DNA from 3 places in the Duganella caerulea genome. Region 1 is predicted to be linked to each of the others. Evidence: predicted binding sites of a transcription regulator. Region 1 holds the regulator's gene; each other region holds the start of a gene.
The links. Region 1 encodes HrcA, which represses chaperone genes, less so after heat shock. Its sites were predicted from a motif close to TTAGCACTCNNNNNNNNNGAGTGCTAA; they were not measured.

Region 1 (5,730 bases):
ATGTTCAGGTCTGTCATGCGTCTGTCCTCGTGCTTATTTCTTGTCGTTGCTCACCGTGACGCCGATCGGCGAGGCGGCGGAGTTGTCGGCGCCGGCCGGGATCGGCGCGGTGTTCGACACCGGACGCGCGTCCGGCGTGCTCAGGTCCTTCTTGACCTTGGGCGCCGGGCCGGCGATGCGGGCGATGTAGTCTTTTTCGGTCGGCAGGTTGCCGCCTTCCCAGCGCGCCACCTTGCCGTCCTTGTCGAAGAACACGATCACGCGGCTGGTGGTGATTTCGCCGTTGCCCTTGGCCATGCGGAACGCGTAGTCCCAGCGGTCGGCGTGGAACGGGTCGGTCAGCAGCGCGGTGCCGAAGATGAAGCGCACCTGCTCGCGCGTCATGCCGGTCTTCAGTTGCGACAGCATCTCCTCGGAGACGAAGTTACCCTGCTGGATGTCCGGACGGTACGGCGAGAAGAACCACATGAACTTCTGCAGCTTGGTGATGGTGGTGGTCTGCGCGCCCTTGCTGGCGTCGAGCGTGGTGCCGGTTTCTTTCACCTCGGTCGATTTCTCGCCCAGCGTGGTGTTGGACGCGCAGCCGCCCGCGGCCAGCGCGACGCAAACGGCGCCGGCCAGCAGCGGGGCGCGGCGGGTGAAACGGTGCAACAAAGACTGCGATAAAGCCTGGGTGACGCGCATGGTTGTCCTCAATCTGATCGAGCGGAAGTGCCGAAAAACGCTATATCATAAAGCACAAGGTGCGACATGGGGCTGCGCGGGCACTCCGGGAGACCGCATTATCCAGCAAAACGGCAAGTATGTCCTTGTTTTATAAAGATTAATTGTAAAACATTGCAAATGTAAATTTCACGCCGGCGGCGCCGCGCGGCGCGCAGGGTGCGGTGGCGGCCGGAGTGCGTTAAACTGTCGCCTAGCTATCGCCAACCACCATTAAGAGTCGCCACCATGAGTAACAATCCCACCGATCTGAAGGCCAGCGGCCTCAAAGCCACGCTGCCACGCCTCAAAATCCTGGACATCTTCCAGAACAGCGAAGTGCGCCACCTGACCGCCGAGGATGTCTACAAGATCCTGTTGGCCGAAAATATGGACGTGGGCCTGGCGACCGTGTACCGGGTGCTGACCCAGTTCGAACAGGCCGGCCTGCTGAACCGCAATCACTTCGAGACCGGCAAGGCCATCTTCGAATTGAACGAGGGCTCGCACCACGACCATCTGGTGTGCCTGGATTGCGGCCGGGTGGAGGAATTCTTCGATGAGGAAATCGAGACGCGCCAGCAAGTGGTGGCCAAGGAGCGCGGCTTCAAGATCGCCGAGCACGCGCTGGCCATCTACGGCAACTGCACCAAGACCGCCTGCCCGCACCGCCCGTAAGACACGGGGATCAACACGGGGCCGGCTTAATTGTGGCTGAGCGCGTTGGACAGCAGCTTGGCCGTGATATCCACAATCGGTATCACCCGCTCATACGCCATGCGCGTCGGCCCGATCACGCCCAGCGTGCCGACGATCTTGCCGTTGGCCGTGTATGGCGCGGTCACCACGCTCATCTCGTCCATCGGCACCAGGCTTGATTCGCCGCCAATGTAGATCTGCACGCCGCTGGCCTTGCTCGACACGTCGAGCAGCTGCATCAGGCCGGTCTTCTGCTCGAACATGTCGAACATCTGCCGCAGCGAGGTCATGTTGGACGACAAATCGCTCACCGACAGCAGGTTGCGCTCGCCCGAGATGACCATGTCGTCCGAGCTGTCGGCCATCGCCTCGCTGCCCGCCTCCACCGCCGCCTGCATCAGCCGGCCCATGTCGTCACGCAGCTGGCGCACCTCGGTCTGCAGCCGATGGTGCACCTCGTCGAAGGCCAGGCCGCCGTAGTTCTGGTTGATGTAGTTGGCCGACTGCACCAGCTGCGCGGGGCTGTAGTCGACGTCGGTCAGCAGCAGCCGGTTCTGCACGTCGCCAGTCGGGCCGACGATCACCAGCAGGATGCGCTTCTCGCCCAGCCGCAGGAACTCGATCTGCTGGAACACCGATTCGCGCCGCGGGCTGAGCACCACGCCGGCGAACTGCGACAGCGACGACAGCATCTGCGCCGCGTTGGAAATCATCTTGTGCGGCTGCGGCGCCTGCAGCCGCATGCGCGACTCCACCGCGTGCTCGTCGAGCTGCTGCACGGTGAGCAGCGTGTCGACAAAGATACGGTAGCCGCGCGGCGTCGGCACCCGGCCGGCCGAGGTGTGGGGACTGGCGACGTAGCCCAGTTCCTCCAGGTCCGCCATGATGTTACGGATGGTGGCCGGCGACAGGTCCAGTCCGGAGATCTTGGACAGGGCGCGCGAGCCCACCGGCTGGCCGTCCGCGATGTAGCGTTCGACGAGGGCCTTGAGCAAGGTTTGTGCGCGTGTATCGAGTTGCATGTTCATTCACTGATGGTATTTCTGCTTATTATGCACGCTCCGCGCCGGACGGGGGCCATGGCGTGGCGTCAATGCTGCATTTGCGCACGAACCCATGCCAGAAGTTCATCAAAACTGGCGCAGGTGGCGTCCGGCGCGATGCCCGCTTCGTGCTGCGCTCCCCGGCGGTTCATCCACACCGCCCGCAGGCCGGCGCCCTGCGCGCCCTGCACGTCCAGCCGCAGGTCGTCGCCGACGTAGACCGCGTCGGCCGGCGCCACGCCCATCGCCTCGCAGGCGGCCAGGAAGATGGACGGGTCGGGCTTGGCGCGGCCGAAGCGCGACGAGGCCAGCACAGTATCGAAATGGTGGTGCATGCCGATGAGTTCAAGGTCGGCGTTGCCGTTGGTGATCACGCCCAGGCGCAGCATGGCCTGCAGCTCCGCCAGCGCGGCCGGCACGTCGCCGAACGGCGTGACGGCGTTGCGTTGCACGTGGAAGTGGCGCATGGCGCCCTCGATGTGGGCGGCGTCGGCGCCGGCCTCGGCGAAGGCTTCCTCCAGCGCCAGCCGGCGCAGCCGGTACAGGTCGACCACGAGCTCGGGCCGCTGTTCCAGCAGGGCCATGCGGCGCGCGCGCAGCGCCTCGATGGAGTAGCGCTGGGTCACCTCGGGCGCGTGCTCGGCCAGCCAAGCGTGCCAGCTGGTTTCCGCCGCCGCGATCACCGGGCCGATCGGCCACAGGGTGTCGTCCAGGTCGAACAGCAGGGCGTGGGGGCGGCGTGGCGTCATGGCGGGCAAACGAAAATGAAAGATGCGATATTGTCGCACCGATTGCCGCCCGGCGAGGGCGTGGTAAATTACCGGATTGCCCCGCTGGAGATTCCGTGCCCTTGACTAAGCTTGCCGCCCTTGCCACCGTTGCTCCACTTGCCACAATCCGCCGCCGCCCGGCGCGGCCGCTGGCCGGCGCCCTGACCGCAGCCGCCCGGAAGGCCGCAGCCCTGACGGCCGGAGCCTTCGCGGCCTCCGCGCTGCTGGCCGGCTGTGCCACCGTCGGCCAGCCGCCGGCCTTCACCTCCTTCGTGGTGCTGGGCGAAGGCGGCGCCGCCGTGGCGCGCGTGCTGATCGACGCCCCGGCCTGTCCCGACATCGTGGTCGACGGCCGCCCGCTGCCGATGACGCTGCGCGCGCCGGCCGCCACCTTGCCGCTGCGCCCCACGGCGTCGGCGCCGGCCGACTCCAAGCCGGCCGCCTTCCCGCTGCTGACCTGCGAAGCGCCGCTGCCGGCCGGTAGCCACGCCCAAGCCAGCGTGCTGGGCCGCGCACTGCCGCGGCCGGTGGCCGCGCCGCGCCGCATCGTGGTCATCGGCGACACCGGCTGCCGCCTGCAAAAAAACTCCAACAGCTACCAGCCCTGCAACCGCGCGGCCGACTATCCGTTCGCCGCCATCGCGGCCGCCGCCGCCGCGTGGGGTCCGGAGCTGGTGGTCCACGTCGGCGACTACCACTACCGCGAGAACGCCTGCCCGGACGGCGACGCCGGTTGCGCCGGCAGTCCGTGGGGCTACGGCTGGGACGCCTGGAACGCCGACTTCTTCGCGCCCGGCGCGGCGCTGCTGCGGGCGGCGCCGTGGATCATGGCGCGCGGCAATCACGAGAACTGCCAGCGCGGCGGCCAGGGCTACTGGCGCCTGCTGGATCCGCGCCCGCTGGTCGCCGGGCGCGACTGCAACAACGCCGCCGACGACGCGCTCGGCAACTACAGCGCGCCCTACGCCGTGCCGATCGGCCAGGACACCCAGCTGCTGGTGCTCGACACCGCCAATACCACCTGGAAGGGCTTCAAGCCGGGCGAGCAAGGCTACGACGCCTACCGCACGCTGTACCGCCAGCTGGACGCGCTGGCGCAGCGGGCGCCGCGCAACATCGGCATCACCCACCATCCGCTGCTGGGCATGGGCGCCGATCGCCGCGCCGACGGCTCGGTGCGGCTGCTGACGGGCGACGCCGGCCTGCAGCAGACCTTCGGCTCGCTCAATCCGGGCCTGCTGCCGGCCTCGGTGCAGGCCATGCTGTCCGGCCACGTGCACCTGTGGGAGCAGGTCAGCTTCGCCAGCGGCCATCCGAGCCAGTTCATCTCCGGCTTTTCCGGCACCGCCGAGGACACCGTGCCGCTGCCCGAGCGCCTGCCGGACGGCGTGACGCCGGCGCCGGGCGCGCGGGTCGAGCAGTTCAGTTCCTGGGTCGACGGCTTCGGCTTCATGACCATGGAACGCCAGGACGCCGACCGCTGGCTGGTGCAGGTGCACGACCTGCAGGGCCGGGTGCGCAACAGCTGCCAGCTCGACGGCAAGCGCTCGCGCTGCGCGGTGGCGCAGGTGCGCTGAGCGCCGCGGCGGCGCGGGGTGTCACAAGCTGTTACATCGCTTAGCGGCCCCGGTGTTACCAAATGCACTAAAATACCGGCCAACGCGTGTAAGATGCTGCACCCGCCCGTTGCCCGGCCCTATTCGATTTGGAGAGAGATTGTTATGAAAAGTGTGTACCTGCGTTCAGGCCTCGCCCTGGCGTGCGCCGCCCTGCTGAACGCCTGCGGCGGCGGCAACGGCAACCTGGCCCTGTCGGGCACGATCAGCGGCCTGACCAAGCCCGACCTGGTCCTGATCAACAAGAAGACCAATGAGCGCCTGGCCATCCCGGCCAACACCAGCAGCTTCGTGTTCACCCGCCTGGCCGCGGTCGACGAGGAATTCGACATCGAAGTCGACACCCAGCCCACCGGCGCCAAGTGCACGCCGGCCGGCACCTCCAACATCGGCAAGGCCAACGCCTACACCTCGTATTCGATCGGCTTCACCTGCGTGACCAATCCATGGACGCTGGGCGGCAACGTCAGCGGCCTGCGCTATCAGGGCCTGGTGCTGGCCAACGGATCCGACCTGGTCAGCGTGCTGCCGGCGGCCACCGCCGACGCCAAGGTCGCTTTCACCTTCCCCAGCAAGGTCGGCGACGGTGCGCCATACGGCGTGACGGTGCTGTCGCAACCGGTCGATCCGGCCACCAAGCAGACCCAGGTCTGCACGGTCGCCAACCCCACCGGCAACATGCCGGGCAAGGACTACGGCGACCTGGTCGTCACCTGCAACTAATTCCGGCGCCGGCCCTCCGCGCGAGGGCCGGCCCGCCCGCCTCTTTTTGGAGTACACCATGAAATTTTCGACTTTGAGCGCCGTTGCGGCGCTGATGCTGGCCGCCGCGCTGTCCGCCTGCGGCGGCAAGGCCCAATTCGCCGTGCAGGGCACCATCGAGGGCTTGAACAACAACGG
Region 2 (5,730 bases), on a different contig from region 1:
CGAAGATGCGATCGGTGGCGCCCATGCTGCGCATCCACATGTTCCAGGATTCGCTCAGCGCGCCGGCCGCCTGCGTGACGATGTTGGAGTAGATCACGAACGCCATCAGGTCGCCCACCGACAGCACGCGCTTGCCGATCAGGTAGGCGCCCAAACCCAACGCGCACAGCAAGGCGCCGAAGTCCAGCACCGACAGGCCGGCGCGAAACGCCGACTGCCGCCGGGTGCTGGCCATCGACAGCTCCAGCAGGCGACGGCAAGCCTCGGCGTAGCTGGCCGACGCCCCGCCCTGCTGGTTGAACGCGTGCACCAGCCGCACATGGGCGAAGTGCTCTTGCGCGACCCGGCCGCTGTCGGCCATGCAGGCCTGCACCGCCTTGGCGTAGTCGCGGTGGCTGGCGCCCGAGACCTTGCCGAAGTACAGGCTGGCAGGGACGAAGACCAGCAGCATCACGCTCAGCAGCGGCGAGATGTAGAGCAGCATCGCCACGCCGCCGCCGAACATCAACAGCGATTGCAGCGCGTTGGCCCCGCCCATGGTCAGCGACTGGTGCAGCGATTGCACGTCCGTGCTTAGGCGGCTGGTGATTTCGCCCACGTGATGGCGGTCGAAGAAGGATACCGGCTGGTTGATCAGCACATCGAACAGGCGGCGGCGGACGCCGTTGATGATCAGATGCCCGGCCAGTTCGAAATAGTAGTAGCGCAGCGTCGACGCGGTGGCTTGCACCAGCAGCCAGAGCAGCCCCAGGCCGATCACCGGCGCGGAGATGGTCTCCAGCCGCAGCTCCTGGACGTGGTCGATGAAGTAGGCCACGCCCTTGGGGAAGACCAGCTGGATCAGCACGCCCAAGCCCATGAAGAACACCGCCGCGCCGACCTGGCGTCGCACCGGATAGATCAGGCGCAGCCGCTCGAGATGTGGCTCGAAGTTCATGGCGCGCCCTCCGCTGCGGTGGTCTCGGCGCTCTCGGCGAGCTGGGCGCGCAAGTCCAGCCAGTTGTCGTCGCCGATCATGCCGGCCGCTTCCAGCACGCCTTCGTGATTGACCATCATGTAGGCCGGCGAAGCCAGCGTGGGATTGAGCAGCCGGTAATCGCGCATCGTCAGCCGCAACGCCCGCGTCAGCGGGAAGCCGCGCAGGAACTGGCGCAGGCGCCAGCCCGGCTCGTGGCTGACGATCCATATGTCCAGCCCCGCCTGCTCGGCCGGCTCCAGCATACTGCCGATCTCGGCCAGCTTGGTCTTGCACTTGGGGCATTTGCTCGACAAGAACAGCAGCGCCGACGCCTGCCCTTCGGCGCCCAGGCGATGCACCACGCCGCCCTGCAATGCGCGCGCTTGCACCTGCGGCAATGGCGCGCCGGGCGGCAGCTCCTCGGGTGTCTCGCGCTCGCGCCGCGTGGTGTGCAGCACCGACAGCGTCAGCTTGATGTTGAGCGCCAGGCCAAGGGCCAGCAGCGCCAGCGTCAGGTAGAGAATCTGGCTATCCATCGCTTGGGCTCAGTAAGTGGACGATCTCATGGAAGTGCACGGCGATCACGCAGGTCAGACAACCCAGCGACGCCGCCAGCACCGCGACGTGCCACGGCGGCGCGAGCCCGGCCGGCAGCGCCAGGCCGGCGCCGATGGCCACCATCACCAGCACATTACGCAGCAGGTCCAGGCCGGACAGCGAGCGCTCGGCCTCGCCGAAGCAGCCGCAGCGGACCACGCTCTGCGTGTAGAACTTGTAGCCGACCAGCGCCGTGAACACGCCCAGCATCAGCAGCGCGGAGAGCAAGCCAATGCGCGCCAGGCCGCCGAGCAGCAGCGCGGCCACCGCCAGTTCCGCCGCCACCACCGCCGGCGCCGCCAGCGCGCGCAGCGCCGGGCCCATGCCGAACAGGCTGGCCAGGTTGTCGCGGAAGCCGGCCAGGTCGCGCAGTTTGGCCGTGGCGGCGGCCAGCATCAGCAGCGCGACGAAGTAGCGCAGTATCTCGCCGAGAAATTGGCCGGTGCTCATCGCGGGTAGCGCTCCACGTTCCACGACGGCGCCAGGCCGCCCGGATGCCGGCGGCGTTCGCTGGAGCCGTAACGTGTGGCGAACAGCGCGTCGCACCACGGCGCGTCCTCGCTGGCGCGCTGGCCGCCGCCGATGTGGCCTTGCAGCAGCCGCGAGATTTCCCACGCCGGCCGTTCGACCGCCGCGTCGCCGCGCACGCGCAGGCCCAGCGCCGCCATCTCCTCGCGCGTGATCGCGTAGTTGTGCGAGTGATAGCCGGTCATCAGCTGGTCGACCAGGCGGCTGCGGACCGTCGCGTCTTCGCCGGGCAAATGGAAGGCCAGCAGTTGCTCGCCGATCTGCTTCTGCTCCAGCGTGCTCCGATAGAAGGCGCCCAGGCTGGCCGGGAACACGCTGCCGCCCAACAGCGCCAGCGCCTGCTGCCGCGCCTCGTCGGCCGGCACGCCGAACCATTGCTGCGCCATGTCGCCGAGGCATTGGATGTCGAGGCCCGAGAACGCCGTGCCGTCGGCGCCGTTGAGCAGCGGATCGATGGGCGAGAACAGCGCCAGCGGGCCGGCGATAATCTCGTCGCCGCACAAGGTCAGCAGCGTGGCGGCCGATTCGCAATGGTAGGGAACGATGAAGCACAGCTGGTCCGCTTGCGCGCGCAGCAACAGCGCGATGCGGCGCGCGGCCTGCACCACGCCGCCGCGTCCGTGCAGCACCACGTCCAGCCGCCGCGCGGGGGCCAGGTCGCGGCATTGTTCGTACAGCGCCGGCAGCAGTTCCATCTCCAGCTGGGACGCGGCCAGCACCAGCACGCGGCTGTCGCGCACGGCCTCCAGCTCGCGGATGTGGCCGGCGAGCGCGATGTGCTCTAGTGGCATAGCGCGCCCTCCACCAGCGTGTCGGCCATGGCGTCGATCATCCTGAACTCCGGTATCAATTGTTCGATATACAGGAACTGGCCCGCCGGGTTATTTTCCAGGAACACCACCTCTCCGGCTGGCGTGACGATCAGGTCCAGCGCGCCGTAGTTCAGGTCGTAGCTGCGCACGAAGTCCACACAGCGCCGCCGCAGTTCGTCGGGCAGCTGCGTCGCCTCGTAGCGGATCGGCGCCGACATGTCGCGCGAGTCGACGGCGGTGCGGGCGTCGTCCTGGCTGTGGATTTTGGCGGCGAACACCCGCTCGCCGATCACCGTCACCCGCAGTTCGTATTGCTTGGGGATGTAGCGCTGGAAGTGGCAATGCAACTGGCTGACCGCCTCGACGTTGCGCAGCATGTCGTCGTCAACGATGGTGGTGCAGAGCCCGCCGTTACTGCGCTGCTCAGGCTCCAGCTCGCCGCCGGCCAGCATCGGGTCCGACAATGACTTGAAGATCATGTCGCCGGCCAGGCCGTCCTTGAAGGCCAGCACCTCATCCGGCGCATTGGTGGTCAGCGAGTCCGGCACCAGGAAGCCCATGCGGGCTGCGCGCTTGAGCTGCTCGCCCTTCCATTGCGCGCCGCGCAGCGCCAGCGGGTGGCTCATCCAGTAACAGTCCAGCGTGTAGAGCAGGCTGAACAAGGCATGCTCCGCCTCCTGCCTGGCGTAGGCCAGCTCCTGCGGCGCCAGCTCATCGCTGAGGAAGGTGAATTCGCCCGGCTTGCGCAGCCAGACCGCGCCCACCTCGGCCAGGTCGAGCCAGTGCTCCTCGCTGCGGCGGCGTATCTTGTTGTGCAGCGCGCCGCCGGCGTGCCGCTGGCTGGTCTGGAAGTCGCGCGGGAAGTGGTCCAGGTCCAGCCGGAACACGCCGTGCCCGCCGGCCGCGAGCCTGGTGGCGACCAGGTCGGCGTGCAAATCCTGGCTGTGGGTGACAATTAAAATCGTCTTGCTCATCTCGTACTCCGCAACTGCGCGAAAAACAAAAAAGCCTTGCTGGCGCAGCAAGGCTTTCGTTGACGGGCCGGTACTTAGCAGTACAGGCCTTTGTCGTTGCGGTGATAGATGGCGTCGTACTCGCGATAGTTGTCGAAGTCGACCGGGCCAGTGCAGCCTGCCACGGCGACGCCGTCGCGGACTTTCCATTGCTCTGCAGGTTTGTTCTCCTGTTTCGCAGCCAGCTTGAATGCGAACAGTTTTGCCTCTTTTTGATCTGCCATTTCCATAGTCCTTAAAAAAGAAATATTGAAAAATCTCACACAGTCTCTATTTGCAGCGTTGCAATGTTAGGAGCTTGTATAGACGTTGTCAACTTCTATACACAATATGTAAACATTACTTTTTAGGGACGTATCAACATTATTTTTGTGCTTATTTGTGCACGCGCAAGTGATGCGTCTTGAAATACAGCAGTGTCGTCCCTATAATTGGCACTCGTTCCAAGGGAGTGCTAACAGCGCTCTCGGCCAAACTTTCCGCCGCAGCAAGCTTATTGGTGTGGCAACAAACTGTTCCATTGTTAATTTAAGGAGTTTTGTATGAACCTTCGCCCTTTGAACGATCGCGTAATCGTCAAACGCCTCGACCAGGAAACCAAAACTGCGTCCGGCCTGATCATCCCTGATGCGGCTGCTGAAAAACCGGATCAAGGCGAAGTGCTCGCCGTCGGCAATGGCAAGATTCTGGAAGATGGCAAAGTCCGTCCGCTGGACGTCAAAGTAGGCGACCGCGTCCTGTTCGGCAAATACGCCGGCCAGACCGTCAAGGTCGACGGCCAGGAGCTGATGGTCATGCGCGAAGAAGACATCATGGCAATCGTCGTCAAGTAATTGACCCGCACGTTTGCACTAGTACTCACCTAATTCTGGAGAAACAACATGGCAGCTAAAGAAGTAATTTTCGGCGACGCAGCGCGCGCCAAGATGGTTGAAGGCGTCAACGTCCTGGCCAACGCAGTCAAAGTCACCCTGGGCCCTAAAGGCCGCAACGTTGTGCTGGAGCGCTCCTTCGGCGCCCCGACCGTCACCAAGGACGGCGTATCGGTCGCCAAGGAAGTCGAGCTGAAAGACAAGCTGCAAAACATGGGCGCGCAAATGGTCAAGGAAGTCGCTTCCCGCACCAGCGACAACGCCGGCGACGGCACCACCACCGCGACCGTGCTGGCACAAGCCATCGTCCGCGAAGGCATGAAGTTCGTTGCCGCCGGCATGAACCCAATGGACCTGAAGCGCGGCATCGACAAGGCAGTGGCTGCCACCGTCGAGCAGATCGCCATCATCGCCCGTCCATGCACCACCACCAAGGAAATCGCCCAGGTTGGTTCGATCTCCGCCAACTCGGATTCGTCGATCGGCGACCGCATCGCTGAAGCGATGGAAAAAGTCGGCAAGGAAGGCGTCATCACCGTGGAAGACGGCAAGTCGCTGAACGACGAGCTGGACATCGTTGAAGGTATGCAGTTCGACCGCGGTTACCTGTCGCCATACTTCATCAACAACCAAGAGAAGCAAGTCGCCATCCTGGACAATCCATTCGTCCTGCTGTGCGACAAGAAGATCTCGAACATCCGCGACCTGCTGCCGGTACTGGAACAAGTCGCCAAGGCTGGCCGTCCACTGCTGATCATCGCAGAAGACATCGAAGGCGAAGCACTGGCCACCCTGGTTGTGAACAACATCCGCGGCATCCTGAAAACCTGCGCAGTCAAGGCCCCAGGCTTCGGCGACCGTCGCAAGGCCATGCTGGAAGACATCGCGATCCTGACCGGCGGTCAAGTGGTTGCTGAAGAAGTCGGCATGACCCTGGAAAAAATCACCCT
Region 3 (5,730 bases), on a different contig from region 1:
CGACGTCGGTCGCCGGGCCGTTGCGCTCGGACAAGCGCGGCGCGTTCAGCGCGTCCGGCATGCTCATGCCCAGGTCGACGTAGTTGAAGATGGTCTGCAGCACGGTGGTGATGATGGTCGCGCCGCCGGGGCTGCCGATCGAGAACGCCGGCTTGCCGTTCTTGAACGCCAAGGTCGGCGACATGCTGCTGCGCGGACGCTTGCCCGCTTCCGGCACGTTGGGCGCCGGGCCGGAGAAGTCGAAGTCGGTCATCTCGTTATTCAGCAGGAAGCCGTAGCCCGGCACCACGATGCCGCTGCCGCCCCATGATTCGATGGTGTAGGTGTAGGCGACGATGTTGCCGTCCTTGTCCGACACGGTCAGGTGGGTGGTGTGCGCGCCCTCGGCCAGCAGCTTGTTGGCGTTGGGGCGCAGCGGCACGCTCGGGTCGTTCTGGAATGGATACGGATCGCCGGCCGGTGCCTGCACGCTGGCCTGGTCCGGGTTGATCAGCTCGCGGCGGCGGGCGGCGTAGTCCTTGCTCAGCAGGCCGGCCACCGGCGCTTCGACGTACTCGGGATCGGCCAGGTAGGCGTTGCGGTCGGCGAAGGCCAGGCGGCTCGCTTCCAGATACAGGTGTTCGGCCTTGTCCTTCGGCATGGCCTTGAGGTCGTAGCCTTCCAGGATGTTGAGCGCCTCGGCGATGGCGATGCCGCCGCTGCTCGGCAGCGGCATGCCGTACAGGTCGTAGCCCCGGTAGGTGCTGTGCACCGGCTGGCGCAGGCGCGCCTCGTAGTTGGCCAGGTCGGCCATCGTCATCTGGCCGGCGCGCACGTGCACGCCGCTGGCGACCTTGGGCTGGTTGACCGCGTCGACCACTGCGCGACCGATCTTGCCTTCATAGAAAACCTTGACGCCGCCGGCCGCCAGTTCGCGGTAGGCCTTGGCCATGCCGGGGTTGCGCAGGGTGCTGCCGGGCTGGATGGCCTTGCCGTTGCGCAGGTAGAGCGCGGCGGTGTCGGGGAACATGCTGAACTTGGCCTGGCTTTCCTCGACCAGGCGCGAGAAGTTGGCGTTGACGGGGAAGCCCTCGGTGGCCACGGCGATGGCCGGCGCCAGCACCTGCTTGAAGGACATCGAACCGTAGCGGTCCAGCGCCTCGTGCCAGCCGCGCACGGTGCCAGGCACGCCGACCGACATGCCGCTGGCGACCACGGTGTCGAAGTCCATTTCCCTGCCGTCCTGCAGGAACACGCGCGGCGTGAAGCTGGCCGGCGCGGTTTCGCGGTGGTCGATGGTGATCACGCGCTTGTCCTTGGCCAGGTAGATGACCATGAAGCCGCCGCCGCCGATGCCGCAGCTGAACGGGTCGGTCACGCCCAGGGTGGCGGCCGCGGCGACGGCGGCGTCGACCGCGTTGCCGCCCTGGTTGAGGATGGCCAGCGCGGCCTTGGACGCCGGCTCGCTGATGGTGGCGACCGCGCCGCCGCTGCCGGTGGCGACCGGGGTCTTGGCCCAGGCCGCCGGTGGCAGGATCAGCGTGAGGATGATGGTGGAAACGAGAACGGTGCGGGCGGGGCGGCGGGGCTGGGTCATGGGGCGCGGGGTCCGGGTTAGGATGAGGGGGCGTTGCTCACCCTCAAGCTTACCCGATAATCCGGCGTGGCTTCATTCTTGGCGGGGACCGCCTGCGGTTCGACGCCGGTCAGTGTGAAGGTCAGGCCGTTTTGCGTGACGCTGGGACGGGCGTTGGGCATGCTGTCGGACAGCACGAAGTTGCTGGTGGTGCCGTCGGCGGTGGTCAGCGCGAAGCTGTAGCTGATGTAGCCGGCCCAGACGCACACCGCGCCGATGCGGCAGCGGCTGTCGTTGACGCGCTCGAGCTTGAGGCTGGGCGCGCCGGCGGTGGTGCCGGTGGCGCCGCTGATGCCGGGCGCGGCGGCCGGGGCGATGGCCACGCTGGCGCCCTGCGTCAGCACATAGGTCTGGGCGAACGGCTGCGGCGCGGGGGCGGGGCGGCCGACTGCGGACGCGGAGCCGCAGGCGTGCAGCATGGCCAGCACGGCCGCCAGCAGCGGCAGGATGATCAACTGCCTGGTGAATGTGGAGTTCATGGGATCCTCTTCCTTCGATGGAGAAGGCAAGCTTAGCAAAAAGATCACGCTCCCGGCGCACGAACCGCCGCTTTACAGCGCTGGGTCAAACCCGGTGCGGTGGCGACGTAAAAAAAGCCGCGCGGCGTGGACCGGGCGGCTTCTTCGGTGCCGCGCGCGGCGGCCAGGCTTACACGTAGGCGGCCAGCGCGCCCTTCATTTTCTTCAGCGCGGCCACTTCGATCTGGCGGATGCGCTCGGCCGAGACGCCGAATTCCTCGGCCAGCGTGTGCAAGGTGGCGCCGGAGCCGTCGTCGTTGGCCAGCCAGCGGCTTTCCACGATGCGGCGCGAGCGGGCGTCCAGCTTGCCCAGCGCTTCCTCCAGCCCTTCCGACTGCAGGCGGGTCACCTGTTCGGCTTCCAGCACGCGGGTCGGCTCGCTGGCCTCGGACGACAGGTAGGCGATCGGCGCGAATTTGTCGTCCTCGTCGTCGTTGGGCGATTCCAGCGCGATGTCGCGCCCGCTCAGGCGGGTTTCCATCTCGATCACTTCCTCGCGCTTGACGTCCAGCATCTTGGCCAGGCTGTCGATCTGGGTCGGCGTCATCGCGTCCAGGCCGGTCTTGTGGCTGCGCAGGTTGAAGAACAGCTTGCGCTGGGCCTTGGTGGTGGCCACTTTGACCAGGCGCCAGTTCTTCAGGATGTACTCGTGCATCTCGGCCTTGATCCAGTGCATCGCGTACGACACCAGGCGCACGCCCTGGTCCGGGTCGAAGCGCTTGACCGCCTTCATCAGGCCGATATTGCCTTCCTGGATCAGGTCGGCGTGCGGCAGGCCGTAGCCCAGGTAGCCGCGCGCGATCGACACCACCAGGCGCAGGTGCGACAGCACCAGCTCCTGGGCGGCGCCCAGGTCGTTCTTTTCCTTGAGGCGCTTGGCCAGCGAGATTTCATCGTCGTGCGTCAGCATCGGCAGGCGGTTGACGGCCGAAATATAGGCGTCCAGGTTGCCCAGGTTGCCTGTGAACCCGAGTCCCAGGGCGCGATTGGTGGCGGGGACCAATGCAGTCGGTGCGGACATAGTCATGTTCATTCCTTCGCTCGATGATGTTGCTTGTTCTTAACGATTCTGGGTTCTGTAGAGAACTGTTTTCTCTTCAGTCCACGTATATTAGCACTCTCCTTCGTTGAGTGCCAATCATCGCTTATCAATCGCTTTGATAGTAAAAATACTATGACGTTTTTAAGCATCATGGCATCTGATTAATGAAGCATGCGCGGTGGAGCTTAGGCCGGGCTTAATGCTAATCGGCGGGGGCTGGCCTTTCCGTGCGGGGGCGCACGGAAAGGGACCAGGGATTAGTTGAGGCGGGACAGGTGGCGCTGCACGGACAGCAGCGCGCCGATGAGGCCGAGGCCGGCCGACAGGGCCAGCAGACCGGCCATGGCCAGCGGCGGCAGCGGCGCCAGCTGGAACTCGGAGGCGTACAGGCGGGCGAATTCGGCGATCGCCACGTTCAGCGGGCGCAGCGCCAGCGACACGGCGCCCAGCGCCACGCCGCCCGCGCACAGGCCCAGCAGCGCGCCGGTGTAGTAGAACGGGCGGTGGATGAAGCTGTCGGTGGCGCCGATCAGCTTGGACACCAGGATTTCCTCGCGCTGGGTCATCACCTGCAGGCGGATGGTGTTGAAGATCACCGCCACCACCACCGTGCCTAAGGTGGCGGCCAGCAGCAGCAGCGCCAGGCGCAGCACGTTGAGCAGCGCGGCCAGGCGCTTGACCCAGGCAGAGTCGACCTGCACCGTGTCGACGCCCGGCAGGGCGCGGATCTGCTCGGCCAGCTGGTCGACGTCGCCGCCGGCCTGGGCGTTGCGGAAGGCGTCCAGCTTGAGCACGTAGCTGTCGGGCAGCGGGTTCTCGCCCAGCGTGGTCAGCACGTCGGCCAGGCCGCTCTTGTCCTTCAGTTGCTCGAGCGCCTTTTCGCGCGGGGTGAAGACGATCTTGGCCTGTTTGTCGCGCACCGTCTGGCGCAGCGACACGGCCAGTCCTTCGGCCTGCTCGCGCGGGGTGTCCTGCTTGAGGAAGATGCTGATCTCTGGATCGACCGACAGTTGCTCGGACATGGGGCGCACGTTGTCGAGCAGGGTGACGCCGGTGAACGGCAGCGCCAGCGCGATCGCCACCACTAATATATTGAACAAAAAGCCGCCGGGCGAGCGGCGCAGGTGCACCAGGGCCGCGGCCAGGGCGTAGCGGTGTTGCCGGAACCAGAGCGTCATGCCGCCACCTCCAGCTGGCCATGCTTGAGATGGATGACGCGCGCGGCGGCGTCCAGCATCTGTTCGTCATGGCTGGAGATCAGGCAGGTCACGCCGACCGAGTGGAAGGCCTTGAGCGCGTCCAGCACCTTGTTGGCGCTGGCGCGGTCCAGGTTGGCGGTGGGTTCGTCGGCCAGGATCACCTGCGGGCGGTTGACGATGGCGCGCGCGATCGACACGCGCTGCTGCTCGCCGCCGGACAGGGCCAGCGGCTGGGCGTCGGCGCGCTCCAGCAGGCCCACCTTGTCGAGGGCGGCGCGGGCGCGCTGCTCGGCCTGGGCGCGCGAGGCGCCGGTCACCAGCAGCGGCAGCATGACGTTGGCCAGGATGGAGCGGTCGGTCAGCAGCCGCTGCGCCTGGAAGATCAGGCCCAGGTTGCGCCGCAAGAACGGCACGGCGGCCGGCTTGATGCGGGCGATGTCCTGGCCGTTGACGATCACCTGGCCGGCGCTGGGGCGCTCGACCGCGGCGATCATTTTCAGCAGGGTGGACTTGCCGGCGCCCGAGGGGCCGGCCAGGAACACCAGTTCGCCCTTGGCGACCGTGAACGAGACGTCGCGCAGCGCCGTCGCGTCGGGGGTGTATTGTTTCGAGACGTTGCGGAATTCGATCATGGCGGGCGCTTATCCCAGCAGGGCTTCAACAAACTCGGCGGCCACGAAGGGCTGCAGGTCCTCGATCTTCTCGCCGATGCCGATGAAGTACACCGGCACCGGGCGCACGCGGGCGATGGCGGCCAGCACGCCGCCCTTGGCTGTGCCGTCGAGCTTGGTGATCACGAGGCCGGTCAGCTTGAGGGCGTCGTCGAAGGCCTTGACCTGGGCCAGCGCGTTCTGGCCGGTGTTGCCGTCGATGACCAGCAGCGTCTCGTGCGGCGCGCCTTCCATGCCCTTGCCGATGACGCGCTGGACCTTTTTGAGTTCTTCCATCAGGTGCAGCTGGGTCGGCAGGCGGCCGGCGGTGTCGATCATCACCACGTCCAGGCCCTTGGCCTTGCCGGACTGCACGGCGTCGAACGAGACGGCGGCCGGGTCGCCCGAGGCTTGCGAGATCACGGTGATGTTGTTGCGCTGGCCCCAGACCATCAGCTGCTCGCGGGCGGCGGCGCGGAAGGTGTCGCCGGCCGCCAGCAGCACCGACTGGCCGTGGGTCTGCATGTGCTTGGCCAGCTTGCCGATGGTGGTGGTCTTGCCGGCGCCGTTGACGCCGGAGATCATCATCACGGTCGGCTGGTGGCGGCCCAGCTCGAACGGGCGCTGCAGCGGGGTCAGCAGCTCGATCAGCAGTTGCTTGAGGGCGGCCTTGACGGCGGCCGCGTCCAGCAGCTTGTCGTCCTTG

Region 2: groES (co-chaperone GroES) is a predicted target of HrcA. The motif match lies at 4,340-4,366, and genes of this name have one in related genera.
Region 3: rpoH (RNA polymerase sigma factor RpoH) is a predicted target of HrcA. The motif match lies at 3,245-3,271, and genes of this name have one in related genera.

Annotation. Positions count from the first base shown of each region.
Region 1 covers NZ_BPWJ01000008.1:266,422-272,151, forward strand. Annotated here, with positions in the region: gene dapB (4-hydroxy-tetrahydrodipicolinate reductase) at 1-17, opposite strand, end outside; gene ACUJB0_RS23595 (outer membrane protein assembly factor BamE) at 34-684, opposite strand; gene fur (ferric iron uptake transcriptional regulator) at 952-1,380, shown strand; gene hrcA (heat-inducible transcriptional repressor HrcA) at 1,407-2,423, opposite strand; gene ACUJB0_RS23610 (HAD family hydrolase) at 2,492-3,193, opposite strand; gene ACUJB0_RS23615 (metallophosphoesterase family protein) at 3,289-4,791, shown strand; gene ACUJB0_RS23620 (hypothetical protein) at 4,936-5,553, shown strand; gene ACUJB0_RS23625 (hypothetical protein) at 5,612-5,730, shown strand, end outside.
Region 2 covers NZ_BPWJ01000004.1:214,956-220,685, forward strand. Annotated here, with positions in the region: gene ACUJB0_RS13790 (ABC transporter ATP-binding protein) at 1-937, opposite strand, end outside; gene ACUJB0_RS13795 (hypothetical protein) at 934-1,494, opposite strand; gene ACUJB0_RS13800 (MauE/DoxX family redox-associated membrane protein) at 1,487-2,005, opposite strand; gene ACUJB0_RS13805 (SDH family Clp fold serine proteinase) at 2,002-2,874, opposite strand; gene ACUJB0_RS13810 (ATP-grasp domain-containing protein) at 2,865-3,869, opposite strand; gene ACUJB0_RS13815 (hypothetical protein) at 3,944-4,132, opposite strand; gene groES (co-chaperone GroES) at 4,451-4,741, shown strand; gene groL (chaperonin GroEL) at 4,790-5,730, shown strand, end outside.
Region 3 covers NZ_BPWJ01000003.1:264,729-270,458, forward strand. Annotated here, with positions in the region: gene ggt (gamma-glutamyltransferase) at 1-1,576, opposite strand, end outside; gene ACUJB0_RS10505 (hypothetical protein) at 1,594-2,094, opposite strand; gene rpoH (RNA polymerase sigma factor RpoH) at 2,264-3,154, opposite strand; gene ftsX (permease-like cell division protein FtsX) at 3,433-4,353, opposite strand; gene ACUJB0_RS10520 (cell division ATP-binding protein FtsE) at 4,350-5,006, opposite strand; gene ftsY (signal recognition particle-docking protein FtsY) at 5,016-5,730, opposite strand, start outside.